One region of the Paenibacillus sp. sg306046 genome, then DNA from elsewhere that is predicted to be linked to it. Evidence: predicted binding sites of a transcription regulator. Region 1 holds the regulator's gene; the other holds the start of a gene.

Region 1 (7,436 bases):
TATGGGGTTGTGAATAGCCTCTGTCCATGTGTTTCCTCCAGGTAAAATCAGTGCATCTACGCTTGTAATGCTGCACTCACCCACTTTAATGTCAGGCGTTATTTTCAATCCACCCATTGTAGTTACTGGAGCCTTTTCGATCCCAACAGTAACGATTTTTGCTGAAGCCAGCCCCTTTCTAAAGTATCTTCCTGAGTTTAGCTCGGCCGTTAAATAACCTATTTCCCAATCGGACATGCTGTCAAAAACATAAAGATATACTGTACTTTTCATGTTGAATTTCTCCCTTTTTTTATCTATCAAGGACTACAATCCATCGGTAATCAGTGACTATTTCATTATAAAATAGCTTCACTGACATCTGCTGTCAGTGAAGCTATTAAAGTTGATAATATTCCATTAACTCTGATGCAATAGCAACAAGTCTGTCTTTCACACTCTGTGGTTCGATTATTCGAATGGATTTACCATAGGATAGGAGAAAATAAGGGACAGAATTATGAATTGATTTTTCCTCGAATAAAAAGATGGCTTGATTAGATGTTCGCTCTTTCAGATGATGCCCTAAAAACCAATGCATGCTTAGTTCATCTAACGCCTCTGTCCTGCCTTCGATAATTAAAGAAATCAACCCTTCCTTACCCACAAGATCAGGTAACAGGTTTTTCATAAAAAATTCACGGCTAGAAAAAACTTCAGGACGCTTAAATATGATTTGAGTACGCTTGATTAGTAAAATCCGATCTACCCGAAAACTTCGTATTTCATTTCTTAGGTGACAGAATGCAACAGTATACCATCTATTGTTCCAATAAACGATCCCATAAGGATCTATTACCCTTTTCTTTGGTTTCTCTTCATGGTTTGTGCGATAATCGATTTCTACAGAGAATTCCTTTTCTACAGCATGCTCCAGTTCCGCTAATATTAGCTGATCAGAAGGGCTGACCCTGCGGTTTATAACTTCAAAACCAGCTAAATGTTGGTTTAGTGTGATTTCCTGTTTATCATTCGAATACATTTTCAACTTGGATGTTGCATTCTCTAATGTCTCGCTCAAAGGGTATCCAGCTTCTTTTGCAAAAACAGCAGCATGAAGGAGTGTCTTTTTTTCTTCCATATCAAATAGCAGAGGCGCTCTGATAAAATTATTCAGCAGGCTATAGCCACCATGATGACCTGGGTCGGATACTATAGGCACTCCACTAGAACATAGTGCATCAATGTAACGATAAACTGTTCTTATATTTACTTCCAACTTCTCGGATATTTGTTTTGCAGTCCATTTCTCTCCCGAATTCAACATCCATAAAATTGCTAACATATTATCCTTTTTTGGCATAACACAACCCTCGCTCGTGTCACCATTTTAAAAATTCTACATTACCATTGACTTCAACAAAAAAAACGGCATCTCTGCCGTTTTTTTGTCAAACTTTTATGGAGCCTAGGGGGATCGAACCCCTGACCTCATCGCTGCCAGCGATGCGCTCTCCCAGCTGAGCTAAGGCCCCTTATATACAGCAATCATTTTTTCTCCATCGCTTCTTGGCGACAAAAAGAATAATACCACGCCGCCAGCTGCTTGTCAACGGGTGGCGGAAAATTAATGATTTCCGCCATCGTCGTTGACTTGATGCTTGGACAGCAGTCCGCTGAGCTCCTTCATAAACATGTTGATGTCCTTGAATTGCCGGTACACGGAGGCAAAACGAATGTACGCCACCTCATCGACCGGGTACAGCTCGGTCATGACAATTTCGCCGATCGCGCGGCTGTCTACTTCCGCTTGGGCGGTGTTGCGGACCTGCTTTTCGACCTCGGAAACGATCATCTCCAGCCGTTCGAGCGGAACCGGACGTTTCTCGCAGGCGCGAATCAGGCCGCGGAGCATTTTCTCGCGGTTGAATTCCTCGCGGCTGCCGTCTTTTTTGATGACGATCAGCGGGGTTTCTTCCACCATCTCAAAGGTCGTGAAGCGCTTGGAGCATTTCTCGCATTCACGGCGGCGGCGGATCGACTTGTCTTCATTGGCGGAACGCGAATCAAGCACCTTCGTTCCGGAGTAATCACAGAAGGGACATTTCATGGAGTTTGTTCTTCCTTTCCTTTTTCCAGAGACTCCCTTACATGAAGGTCGGTTTAACGAGCATAATAGGATTACCAACCGACAAGGAGGTGAACAGACATGGGTACAGGACAATCCCGCAGCAGCAATGCACTCGTCGTGCCGCAAGCTAACGCAGCGTTGGATCAACTGAAATACGAGGTAGCCCAGGAATTGGGGATCGCGATTCCCCAAGACGGTTACTACGGTAACATGGCCACTCGTGATACGGGTGCGATCGGTGGTCACATCACGCGCCGCTTGGTGCAAATTGCCGAGCAATCGCTTGCCGGTCAATACAAATAATACCACGTTTTAATGAAAACGAGAAGAAGTGCCGGGCATTCCTCCTTGCAAAAGGCGGCTTGTCCAGCGCTTCTTTTCGCGCGTCGTTATTCAGCAGCAGCTGAAAGCCGTCGTCAGTTCCCCCCTTGCTTCCATTCTTCCCCATATAGTTGTTTATATTTATCATAATAGTAAACAACACGCTGCACATAATGCCGGGTTTCGCCATAAGGAATGTCGCGGACGCGATCCAGTTGGCCATCCCATTGGCCTTCCTCCAGCCAGCGGCTCACTTTTCCGTGTCCGGCATTGTAGCCGGCGATCATCGCAATCTGATTGCCGCCGAATTGCTTGCTCATCCAGTTCAAGTACCAGGAGCCGAGCTGAATGCTAACCGCAGGTTGATTCAGCTGCTGGCGGTATGTATCTGTAAAGCTCGCTTTTTCAATAATCCAGGAGGACGTGTCCGGCATAAGCTGCATCAAGCCGTAAGCGCCCTTTTTCGACTGAATATCCGGCTTGTAATTCGTCTCGACCCGAATAATCGCCGCGATCAGAAACGGGTCAAGCTCATATTGCTGCGCATACCGACGAATGTCTTCCTGGTACGAAATGGGATACACGTAACGGCCAACGGCAGAGCTGCTCATGAACAAAAATACAAGAAAGGTTACCAGCAGCACCGCGAATACCCGTTTCTTGCGCCAAAATTTCATGAAAGCCCCCTTTCCTTCCAAAACCTATCAATCTGCTCTTCCGTATGCTCAAGCGAGCCTGTATTGTCGATGACGACATCCGCGCGCTCCCGTTTTTCTTCAATAGACAGCTGGGCGTTCAGGCGCTTCTCCGCCTGCTCCGTCGTCATGCCGTCTCGGGCGGTTAATCTCGCTAATTGAACCTCCCGAGGCACATAAACAACCATGACCTGCTCGACCATCGACTGCAGGCCCGATTCATACAGCAGCGGGATATCCACAACGACAAGCTGCTCCGGAAAGCGCTCCTGGTATTGCCGCATCCGCTCGCGCATCATCGCCCGAATCGGCGGATGCAGCAATGCTTCCAGATCACGCAGCGCTTCCGGGTTGCCGAATACCCGCTCCCCCAGCTTTTTGCGGTTAAGCGAGCCGTCCGGCAGCAAGAGGTCGGCGCCGAAGCGCTTGACCACTTGTGCGAGAACCGGCGTGTACGGCTCCACGACTTCGCGGGCGATCTGATCCGCATCGACGAGCAGCGCGCCCCGGCGAACGAGCATAGCCGCAACGGTGCTTTTACCGCAGGCGATCCCTCCCGTTAATCCTATATTCATATCGCGGTACTCCCTGCTTCCATTCAATTTCAAGTATGAGTAAACAATTTCATAATGCCCATAATAATAAGCACGAATCCCGGCACGACCGACAAGGAGCGCATCCATCTGACCCCGGCGAAGCGCAGCCCGACATGCAGGCCCAGCGCCAGAAACATGCCGCTGGCCAGCGCAATGACCGCTGCTGTGAGCCACGGCGTGAAGCCGAGCAGCGCGGCGCCTATGCCCGCACCGAACGCATCCAGCGACAACGCCAGACCCAGCAAGGTCGCCTCATAGGCGGAGATAATACCGGAGCGATCCATATCGGCCATCGACGGCTTGCGCAAAATTTGAATAACAAGACCGAACCGCTTCAGCTCGATATAAATGATTTCCTTGGCCGTAGCGGGCGTCAGCGTAAGCCCGTTTTCAGCAGAAGGAGCTTGCGAACCGTTGCCGGACTGATGCACGGATACGGAACCAGGACCAAAAACAGGCTTAGAACCCGGCACAGACACAGAACCAGACACCGTCTCGTCCCTGTTCCCATGTCCAGCAGCAGCGTCAGTATCATCAAGCTCGGATTCCGCTCCACGCTGGGTATAAAGCTGAACAAGCGCCCAGATGCCGATACCCATGAGAATAAGGGCGCCGATATCCTTCGCCAGCTCGGGGCTCACCCAGCCGCTCATCCACACGCCAATCTGCATGGACAAATAAATGATAAGACCAGAGCAGCAAGAAATAATTCCGACGGAAGCGATTGGAATCCGGATTTTGCGCAAGCCGTAGGTGACCCCTACGCCGAATCCGTCCAAGCTTACCGCCAAAGCCAGCAACAGTAACGAACCTACCGGCAGCATGTGCCTTTCCCTCCCAGCCCCGGGAAACGCAGCGAAAGCCTCAAATCGCGCTTAGGCGGGCAGACGCTTGTTTCCGCATTTGTCAGCGCTCAGCCTGCCCGCACATCCGCCCAGGACGGGCTGCAGGCTGGCGGCTCATGGCTTACTATATGGGAGTTCTGGGCGGATGGTGCAACGGGATGGCGACGCTGCTGCGTTAGCCCTTTGCGGCTAACCCCGGCGTTAACCTTTGCTGGAAGCCTTTTGCGGCAAAAACAGCCTGCTGTCCGGCTACGCCCCGGGCTTCTGACAGCTTGGGCAAAAATGAGTGCCGCGTCCGGCCACGACCGACTTTTCAATCGGACCGCCGCACGAATAACAAGGCTCGCCCTTTCGCCCGTACATCCGAAGCTGGTGCTGGAACATGCCCATCTCACCTTGACCGTTCACATACGATTTGATCGACGAGCCGCCAACCGCCACCGCCTCGCGCAAGGTCGTCACAATCGCTTCATGCAGCTTGGCCCATTCGGACGCAGACAGCGTCTTCGCTTCCCGCTCCGGATGAATGCAGGCCAAATAAAGCGATTCATCCACATAAATATTCCCGATGCCCACCACATATTCCTGGTTGAGCAGCAGCGGCTTGATTTTGGTCGATTTCTTCGCTAGCCGATCGCGAAACAGCTGCAGGGTGAACGCTTCGTCCAATGGCTCCAGCCCCAGCTTGACCAGCGGCTTCTCGTTTAAATCCTGGTCTTTATCGAAAATATGCATCGTGCCGAACTGCCGCACGTCTTTATACCGCAGCTCGCTGCCGTCTGTAAAGGAAAAAATGACATGGGTGTGCAGCTCGCGCGGCTCCTCTGCCGCATACACCCCATAACGCCCTTCCATCCGCAGATGGGAAACAAGCGTGTAATTATCAAACATCAGGCGGAGAAATTTTCCCCGCCGCTCCACTGATCGAATCGTCTCGCCCGCCAGCAGCGCGGCGAATACCTCGGTATCGTCCGGACGTTGAATAATACGCGGCAGCAGCACGGTCACCTTCTCCACCTGCTTGCCCACGACAAGCTGCTGCAGCGTCCGGCGGACGGTTTCTACTTCTGGCAATTCCGGCACTCCAATTCCCTTCCTTTCTGCACTTTACTTGGCTTCATACCAGTTGGCCCCGTCATCGACGTCCACCTTGAGCGGCACATCCAGCTTGAGCGCCGTCTCCATCACCTCGGCCACCATCGTTTTCATCAGGCTGACCTCCTCCTCCGGCACCTCAAGCACCAGTTCGTCATGCACCTGCAGCAGCAGACGGCTGCGGACGCCTTCGTCCGCCATCCGCTGGTCCAGCTGGACCATCGCAAGCTTGATAATGTCAGCGGCCGTCCCTTGAATGGGCGTATTCATCGCAGTACGCTCAGCGAACGAACGCAAATTAAAGTTCGAGGCTGTAATTTCCGGCAAATAGCGGCGGCGATTCAGCAAGGTCGTGACGTAGCCGTCCTTTCTGGCCATTTGGACGATATCGTCCATATATTTACGCACCCCTTGGAAGACGGCGAAATATTGCTCAATAAACTGCGCCGCGTCCTTCCGGGTAATGTGCAGGTTCTGGGATAATCCGTAATCGCTGATGCCGTATACGATACCGAAGTTGACCGCCTTGGCCTGCCGGCGCATATTGGCGTCCACAGCCTGCTCGGCTACGCCAAACACATCCATCGCCGTTTTCGTATGAATGTCCAGATTATCCCGGAACGCCTCGATCAGCTTCTCATCCTGGGAAATATGGGCCAGCACCCGCAGCTCGATCTGCGAGTAATCCGCCGTCAAAATACGCCAGCCCGGCTGCGACGGGACAAATACTTTACGGATTTTGCGCCCTTCCTCCAGCCGGATCGGGATGTTCTGCAGGTTCGGAAACTGGCTGCTGAGCCGTCCGGTTGCGGCGATCGTCTGTCTGTAATACGTATGCACCTTGCCTGTATCGAAGCGAACCTCCTTCACCAGCCCGTCCACATAAGTGGATTGCAGCTTGGCTAGCGTGCGGTAATGAAGAATATGCCCGATCATCGGATGATACGGCTCCAGCTTCTCCAGCACCTCCGCGTCCGTCGAGTAGCCGGTTTTCGTTTTCTTCACGACGGGCAGTCCCAGCTTGTCAAATAAAATTTCGCCCAGCTGCTTGGGCGAGTTCAGATTAAATTCCATGCCGACCGCCGTATAGATGCTGTCGACGATGTCTTCGATCCGCGTCCCAAGCTCCACGCCATACGCCTGCAGCTCCGCCTTGTCAACCCTGATGCCCTTCCGCTCCATCTCCGCCAGCACCAGCGAAAGCGGCAGCTCCAGCTTCGAAAACAGCTCCTGCATTGAGCTGTCCTCCAGCTGCTGCTTGAGCTTCGCCGTCAGCAGGTGAATGGCCGCCGCCTTCTGGCCCATAAACGCGCACAACGCCTCTCGCTCAGGCAGCTTGAACTTCGCCCCCTTGCCGAACACATCCTCGTCGGCTGGCAGCGCAGGCAGTCCATAACGCGCCGCCAAGCCGCTGAGCGTCAGCGCGGAATCCGTCGGATCGAGCAAATACCCCGCCAGCAGCGCATCGAAGTTAACGCCTTGCAGCTCAATGCCCTGCCAATGCAAAACAAGCATCGCGCGGTGCAGATCATAAACGTGGATCGCCTTGTCCCGGCTGGCAAGCCACTCGCGGACAGGCGCGCCGGCTGCCGAGCTCAACACGTCGGCCGGCACATAAAACGCGCGCCCTGCTGGCGCTGCGTCTTCCGCCGCTTCGTTTCCCACGGCTTCGTCTTCCGCCGCTTCGGAAGCCTCCCCGCGCTCCGCTTCATTCGCGGCTTTTCCGTCCAGCTGCGAATAGAAGGCCAGTCCGACCAGCTCGGAGATATGCGGA
Region 2 (7,436 bases), on a different contig from region 1:
CCGACATACAGAAGCTTGGCGTCCCAGGCGGTCGGCTCGTAATGCTCGCGGCTGGCGTCCACAATCAGCACGGCGTCAAATTCCAGCCCTTTGGACATGTAGACAGGCAGCACGGATACGCCGCCCTCGTAGTGCTGCTGCCCTGCGCCGATCCGGTGCACGGACGTGCAGCCTGCCTGCAGCAGCCGATCGTGAAGCTGCAGGCTTCGTGCTTCGGTGCGGGCCAGCACGGCAAGTGTTCCTTGCTCATTTGACGCGCGGAAGCGGCTAATTTCTGCGGTCAGCAGCTCGATCAGCTCGCTTTCGGCGGCATGGGTCACCGTCACTTCCTGACCGCTGCGGAACACGGGGACCGCCAGTGTCGGCGGCGGCTCGGGCGAGCGTTCCAGCACCCGGTTTGCGAAGTGGATAATTTCCATCGTAGACCGGTAGCTGCGGTTTAAGGTGAAGAACCCGCGCTGCTCCGCCGGGAACAGCTCCAGCAGCTCCTCCCAGCGCCGCACGCCCTGGTAGGCATGAATGCCTTGGGAGACGTCGCCGAGAATCGTAAAGGAGCCGTTTTTCGTATGCCGGTTCAGCAGCGCAACCTGGAAGGGCGAGAAGTCCTGCGCTTCGTCGATAACGGTATGATCGAAGCGATGGTCGCCGTGAATGCCGTGGAAGCGCTCGCGGATGAGCAGCAGGGCGGGCAAATCCTCCGGCTGTACCTGCTTCTTTTTCGCCAGACGGTAGGTCGCTTCACGCAGCGTGTCAGGCAAGCGGAAGGCGTCTTCCCCGGCAGCCGCCGGGGCGGCAAGTGGCGGCGCGTCCGCAGTCGGCGCAAACAGCTCCCGATAAAAGGCAAGCGGCGTGTAGGCGGCCCATCGTTTGCCGTATTCGCGCAGGCGGGTTGCGAGCTTCTTCTTATGCTCCTTGCGCAGATGGACTTCCCACACCTTGTCAAGCTCCATCTCGGCCCAGCGCTTGATCCGTGCGAGCACCCGCTCGCGCCGTTTCATCAGCGGCTCGTGTTTGTTTTCCACATCAAACCATTGCCGGATGGTGGCGGCGGGCAATCGTTTCCCGTCCCAAGGCTGGAAAGCGTCCACCTGGCCAGCGAGCTGCTCGTAATCGTCCAGTCGTTGTACGATCCACTTCATGTAGCGGAGCGAGCCTTTGATCCGTCCCGGGGCATCGTCATCCGCCTTGGGCCGGGCGGGCCCGACGGCAAACCAGGCATTCAGCTTGTCTGCCGGGTCAGGCAGCGTGACTTCATGATCGAGCAGCTCCAGCGCCCAGTCGCTGAACGTGGTCTGCTGAATATGGCCTACGCCCAGCTCTGGCAGCACGCGGGATATATAGTCCAGGAACATCCGGTTGGGGGCGAAAATAATCATGCGCTCCGCCTTGACCTGGTCCCGGTATTGATACAGTAAAAAGGCAAGCCGGTGCAGCGCAACCGTTGTTTTCCCGCTGCCTGCGACGCCTTGAATGACCAGCGCCTCGTTTTTGCCTGCTCGGATGATCGCATCCTGCTCGGCCTGGATCGTGGAGACGATGTCGCGCAGCTTGTTGTCCTTGTTTTCGCCAAGCCGATACAGCAAAAACTCATCGGTAACGGCCATTGCGTTTTGCTCGCGGTCGAACGTATCGACTACCCGTTGCAACATACGCTGGCGGATGGCCAGATTTCGTTTCAAATAAACGAGCCCTTCAATCGTGCCGTCGGGCGATTCGTAAGCAGCCGCATCCAGTCCGCCGGTAAAGGAATAGAAAAGACTGGCTACCGGGGCGCGCCAATCGACGACCAGCACATCAGGCGAGTTTGCTTTCTCCACGCCGAATTTGCCGATGTACAGCTGCGCAGGGCCGGGTTTGCCTGCCTCCTGAAAGTCGAGTCGGCCAAAATACGGCTCCGGTGTCGCATGCCGCAGATTGCGGCGCTTCTGCTCGCGGATGGATTCCAGGACCTGCTCCGACACAACATGACCGGTATAGCGCGGTATCGCTTCCAGCTGAAGCAGATGATCGTCCATATCGCAGATCGTCTGCTCCAGTCGCTGCAGTTCTTCTTGATAAGCTTGGTGCAAAGCGGTTTCCAACAGTGATTCCTCCCATTCGGTTGCAGGTTTCCAGCCATTGTAAGCTGGTTGACAGGAGAATGAGTATATCATAGATCGGAGCCGCGGGGCAATATGGATCAGACAACAAAAACCGGAAGCCTCAAGGCTCCCGGTTGCGACTCTAGATGCTTGAGAAGCAGGCCAAGCGGGAAGACTAATTGCCGTTGCGATGCTGCTCGCCGGGAAGCTTGCTCTCCGGATGGCCTCCGCCGTTGTGCTTGCGGTTTTTGTCGTCCTTGGCCTGGGTATCGTGGAGCTTATTGATGTATTGCTCCGTGGTGCCCTTCAAGTTGTCCTTCATGGGTACTCCCTCCTTCATTCAGTTGATTTCTATGCATCATGTTGAATAAGGATGGTCGCCGGACAGCCGGTGAAAGAAACCTGCGATCGTGGATCGTTTCCTCTATTCAACTTATATAGGTTGCCCGGCTTACGTTCGGAAGTATACCTGAAACCGGATGCATGAGGAAGCTGCACCTGTGACACCGAGCTAGCCTTCATCATTTAACGACTTATACAGCTGGCTCCATCTAACCATTAGCGCTGGTTGCTTCGAGCCCTAAAAACTCCAGGAGGTTTTACAAATGACGGACTACCGGATTGAAAAAGATACAATGGGCGAAATTCAAGTTCCGAATGACAAGCTGTGGGGCGCGCAAACGCAGCGGAGCCGCGAAAACTTCCGGATCGGCACCGAGCGGATGCCGCTGGAGGTTGTGCATGCCTTCGGCCTATTGAAAAAAACGGCTGCGCAAGCGAACCTGAAGCTTGGCAAGCTGGAGCAGGCCAAAGCCGACGCCATTGCCGCAGCCGCGGCAGAAGTGGTTGCAGGCGAATGGGACGAGCATTTCCCGCTTGTCGTCTGGCAGACGGGCAGCGGTACGCAATCCAACATGAACGCCAACGAGGTGATCGCCCGGCTGGCCAACCAGCGGCTGGAGCAGCAGGGGGCAGACGTCCGCATTCATCCGAATGATGATGTGAACCGTTCCCAGAGCTCCAACGATACGTTCCCGACCGCGATGCATATGGCCGGCGTGCTGGCGCTGCATCGCAGGCTGTTTCCCGCGCTGGCTGCGCTGAAGGAAACGCTGCAGCGCAAGTCGGAGGCATTTGCAGCTATTGTGAAAATTGGCCGTACGCATCTGCAGGACGCGACCCCGCTGACGCTGGGGCAGGAAATGAGCGGCTGGTGGGCGATGCTTGACAAAACCGAGCGGATGATCCGCCAAAGCATGGAGACGATGCACGAGCTGGCGATCGGCGGCACCGCCGTTGGCACCGGGCTGAACGCGCATCCGCAGTTCGGCGATACGACAGCGGCCGAGATTGCCCGTGAAACCGGCATTCCGTTCGTGTCGGCTGACAATAAGTTCCACGGACTGACCAGCCATGACCAGATCGTTTATACGCACGGCGCTTTGAAGGCGCTGGCGGCCGATCTGATGAAAATTGCCAATGATGTCCGTTGGCTTGCGAGCGGCCCGCGCAGCGGCATCGGCGAGCTGACGATTCCGGAAAATGAGCCGGGCAGCTCGATCATGCCGGGCAAGGTGAATCCGACTCAAAGCGAAGCGATGACGATGGTCGCATGCCAGGTGATGGGCAATGACGCGGCGATTGGCTTCGCGGCGAGTCAGGGCAATTTTGAGCTGAACGTGTTCAAGCCGGTTATTATTCATAATTTCCTGCAGTCCGTGCGGCTGCTGGCGGACGCGATGAACTCGTTCAACGAGCATTGCGCGGTCGGCATCGAACCGAACCACGCGGTCATTACGCGGCATCTGGAGCAGTCGCTGATGCTGGTCACGGCGTTGAACCCTCATATTGGATATGAGAGGGCGGCTTCCATCGCCAAAACGGCGCACAAGGAAGGCTTGACGCTGAAGGAAGCGGCCGTACGCAGCGGCTATTTGACCGCCGAGCGGTTCGATGAGGTCGTCAAGCCGGAGGATATGATTCATCCCAAGGCATAGTGGGTAACTATGGGATAGCTCCCGGGATTTCATGAGAGAGGCGCTTCCGATCCCTGTGAAGGGGAGGAGGCGTCTTTTTGTATACCCGCCCCATACATCGTTTAAAGCGCAGTGGCCCTGCCTATCATCTGCACAGCGGCACGGTGTATTTGCTAATCCGGCATCATGGACCGGCTTGCTCCTTTCATTAATAGGGCAGGCCATCCGGGCGTATAAGCCGGAGATCATCGTTCCAAAGCGCCGCTGGCCCGAGCATTCTCGTTCTTCCCGTGCTCAGTCTGACCGCGTATCGTCGGTTGCCTTGCTTTGGCAGGCTGTGGTAAGATGATCTCGTTATTTAGTACAATGTATTATAAAAAATCACGATTTACGTAGCCGGAGAAGGAAGGGATAATCGGATGATTGCTGCGCTTATTATCAGTTGTGAAATTGGATTCTGGGTATGTGTGGCCGCAGGCTTGTTTGCACGGTACGTGTGGCGGAAGCAGGGTCTTGGCATGGTGCTGTTGGCCTGCTCGCCGCTGATTGATCTGCTGCTGCTGGCTGTGACCGCTGTCGATCTGCAGCGTGGCGCGGCAGCCAACTGGTCGCATGCGCTGGCGGCCATTTATGTAGCCGTGTCCGTCGTGTACGGACACCGGATGATCCGCTGGGCCGACGCCCGGTTTGCGCACCGCTTTGCCGGGGGGCCCCGGCCGCTGCGCGCGCCTCGCTTTGGAGCGGCCCACGCCAGCCGTGAACGGCGGATGTGGCTGCTGCATGCGCTGGCGTGGGCGCTGGGCAGCGCGATCCTTTATGGATTGATTCTCTGGACGGGCGATGCGGCGCGGACGGACAGCCTGCGGCAGACGATTCGTCTGTGGGGGCTGATAGTCGGCATAGATTTCCTGATCAGCTTCAGCTATACGTTATGGCCGCGCAAGGAGAAAGCGCGCGCTTGACAGAACGGCGCCATCCACAGGCCGCGTCGAACTTGGCCGGGGTTTCCAGAGCGGGCGGGGTCAGCGGGCGTATCTGTGCGGCGAGGAGGGGCGAAGAGGCTCGGGGTGCACTTGCGGTTCCGAGTGCTGGGACGATCCGAAGCGGCTCGACATGCACTTGAGGTTCCGAGTGGCGGGACGATCCGAAGCACCCTTCGAGCAGTCGTTTCGGCGCAGCTGGGTCTGTCCACAGTCGGCAAAAAAAATACGCAAAACGGATAGGTCTTTGGATGGAAAATTTATAGCTTTACGGCTGCCGGATGATGTCGGGCCGTCGTGCAAGAAGCCGCCTGCCAAGCGGCTTCTTGCCGTTTTCAATCGTTTTCAACGCGTAATTTCAAGGGTCTGCGGGCCGCAAACTGTCCCGATTTGTCGATAAGTTTCACGTTGACAACCAGCGCCAGACACTATATATTGATATAAGTTTGTTTCGGATATCTACATATGGGTTAAATCGTCCATATCCTACATATGCGTCCTACCAGAGAGGCTGCAGAACGGCGTCTCGCAAGCGAGACACGAGCGCGATATCCGACATATTCGGAGCAGGGCTGTCGGCCCTCTCGACGCCCGCTGCGAAGCGACAGCGCCGGTTTCATACGGCGGGCTTGCCGCACGCTTCCGAATACATAGCTGCCGGCTTCGGCCGACGGGAGATTTTAGACAGGGGGATACCTCTTATGCTGGTTGTATACGATTCGAAAACAGGCAACGTGCGGCGGTTTATCCGCAAGCTGAATGTGCGCTCCGTGCAAATTGAGGACAGCCTGATCACACGCGAGCCGTTTGTGCTTGTCACCTATACGACGGGCTTCGGTCAAGTGCCTGATCGCGTAGCCGCCTTCCTGGAGCACAATGCGGAATACATACAAGGCGTAGCCGCCAGCGGCAACCGCAATTGGGGGACAAGCTTTGCGATCAGCGCCGACAAAATCGCCGCCGCCTACCAGGTGCCGATTTTGGCCAAGTTCGAGCTCGCGGGCACACAGCGGGATGTGCAACAATTTATGATGGGAGTGGACAACGTTGCGGCATATTGAACTCAATAACCTTCTGATGCAACGGGGGGCCGACGGATTTTTTCAGTTGGACAAGGACAGAGAAGCGGTACAATCGTTTATGGACGAGGTGTATGCGAAAAGCCTGTCGTTCGACAACCACCTGGCCAAGGTGCGCTACATGATTGAACAGGATTACTATGAGGACGTATTTGCGCACTATTCGCCTTCCGAGGTGGAGAGCGTGTACCGCATCACGCATGAGTACGGCTTCGAGTTTCCTTCCTATATGGCCGCTTCCAAGTTTTATACGGACTACGCGGTGAAAAGCAATGATCGCTCCGTTTACCTGGAGCATTACCCGGACCGGGTCGCGATTGTGGCGCTGTATCTGGGACACGGACGGTTTGACGTTGCGTGTACGCTCGCTTCCTCGATGATGGAGCAGCGGCTGCAGCCGGCGACGCCGACCTTCCTGAACGCAGGCAAAAGCCGCCGGGGCGAAATGGTATCCTGCTTCCTGCTGGAGATGGATGATGCGCTCAACTCGATCAACTACGTGCTGGCGACCTGCATGCAGCTGTCCAAAATCGGCGGCGGCGTAGCTGTCAATTTGTCCAAGCTGCGCGGGCGCGGCGAGCCGATCAAGGGCGTCGAGGGCGCAGCCAAGGGCATTATGCCGGTGCTCAAGCTGATGGAGGACGCGTTTTCCTATGCCGATCAGATGGGACAGCGCAAAGGCTCCGGCGCGGCGTACTACAACATTTTCGGCTGGGACCTGATGGAGTTTCTCGACAGCAAAAAAATCAACGCCGACGAAAAAACGCGGCTGCAGACGTTGTCCATCGGCCTGATCGTGCCGAACCGCTTCTACAAGCTGGCGGAGGACAATGAACCGCTGCATGTGTTTGCGCCATTTACCGTCTACAAGGCGTACGGCCGACATCTGGACGATATGGACCTTGATGAGATGTACGATACGCTGCTGGCGGATGACCGGGTGCGCAAGAAGGTGGTTATGAGCGCGCGCGACATGCTGGTGAAAATCGCGGCGATCCAGCTTGAATCCGGCTATCCGTACATCATGAACCGCAGCAATGCCAACAAGGCGCATGCGTTGAACGGCATCGGCAACATCAAGATGTCCAACCTGTGCACGGAAATTTTCCAGCTGCAGGAAACGTCGACGATCGGCGATTACGGCTATGGCGACCAGATTCGTCGTGACATCTGCTGCAACCTCGCTTCGCTGAACATTGTGAATGTGATGGAGCGCCGTAAGGTGCGCGAGTCGGTGCACGAGGGCATCGTGGCGCTGACGTCGGTCAGCGATATGACCGAGGTCGGCAATGCGCCGGGCGTCGCCAAGGCGAACCGCGA

Evidence for each region. The regulator NrdR, encoded in region 1, represses ribonucleotide reductase genes. The targets are predictions, from matches to a motif close to AACACNATATATNGTGTT.
Region 2: nrdI (class Ib ribonucleoside-diphosphate reductase assembly flavoprotein NrdI) is a predicted target of NrdR. The motif match lies at 5,462-5,479, and genes of this name have one in related genera.

Annotation. Positions count from the first base shown of each region.
Region 1 covers NZ_JCAMRT010000001.1:89,024-96,459, forward strand. The annotation lists gene AC6ROY_RS00365 (type 1 glutamine amidotransferase family protein) at 1-273, opposite strand, end outside; gene AC6ROY_RS00370 (helix-turn-helix transcriptional regulator) at 380-1,342, opposite strand; tRNA gene AC6ROY_RS00375 (tRNA-Ala) at 1,442-1,514, opposite strand; gene nrdR (transcriptional regulator NrdR) at 1,607-2,089, opposite strand; gene AC6ROY_RS00385 (alpha/beta-type small acid-soluble spore protein) at 2,189-2,413, shown strand; gene AC6ROY_RS00390 (lytic transglycosylase domain-containing protein) at 2,527-3,108, opposite strand; gene coaE (dephospho-CoA kinase) at 3,105-3,701, opposite strand; gene AC6ROY_RS00400 (MntP/YtaF family protein) at 3,731-4,546, opposite strand; gene mutM (DNA-formamidopyrimidine glycosylase) at 4,817-5,650, opposite strand; gene polA (DNA polymerase I) at 5,675-7,436, opposite strand, start outside.
Region 2 covers NZ_JCAMRT010000008.1:121,120-128,555, forward strand. The annotation lists gene AC6ROY_RS10525 (HelD family protein) at 1-2,081, opposite strand, end outside; gene AC6ROY_RS10530 (DUF4023 domain-containing protein) at 2,257-2,403, opposite strand; gene fumC (class II fumarate hydratase) at 2,687-4,078, shown strand; gene AC6ROY_RS10540 (hypothetical protein) at 4,477-5,019, shown strand; gene nrdI (class Ib ribonucleoside-diphosphate reductase assembly flavoprotein NrdI) at 5,739-6,098, shown strand; gene nrdE (class 1b ribonucleoside-diphosphate reductase subunit alpha) at 6,085-7,436, shown strand, end outside.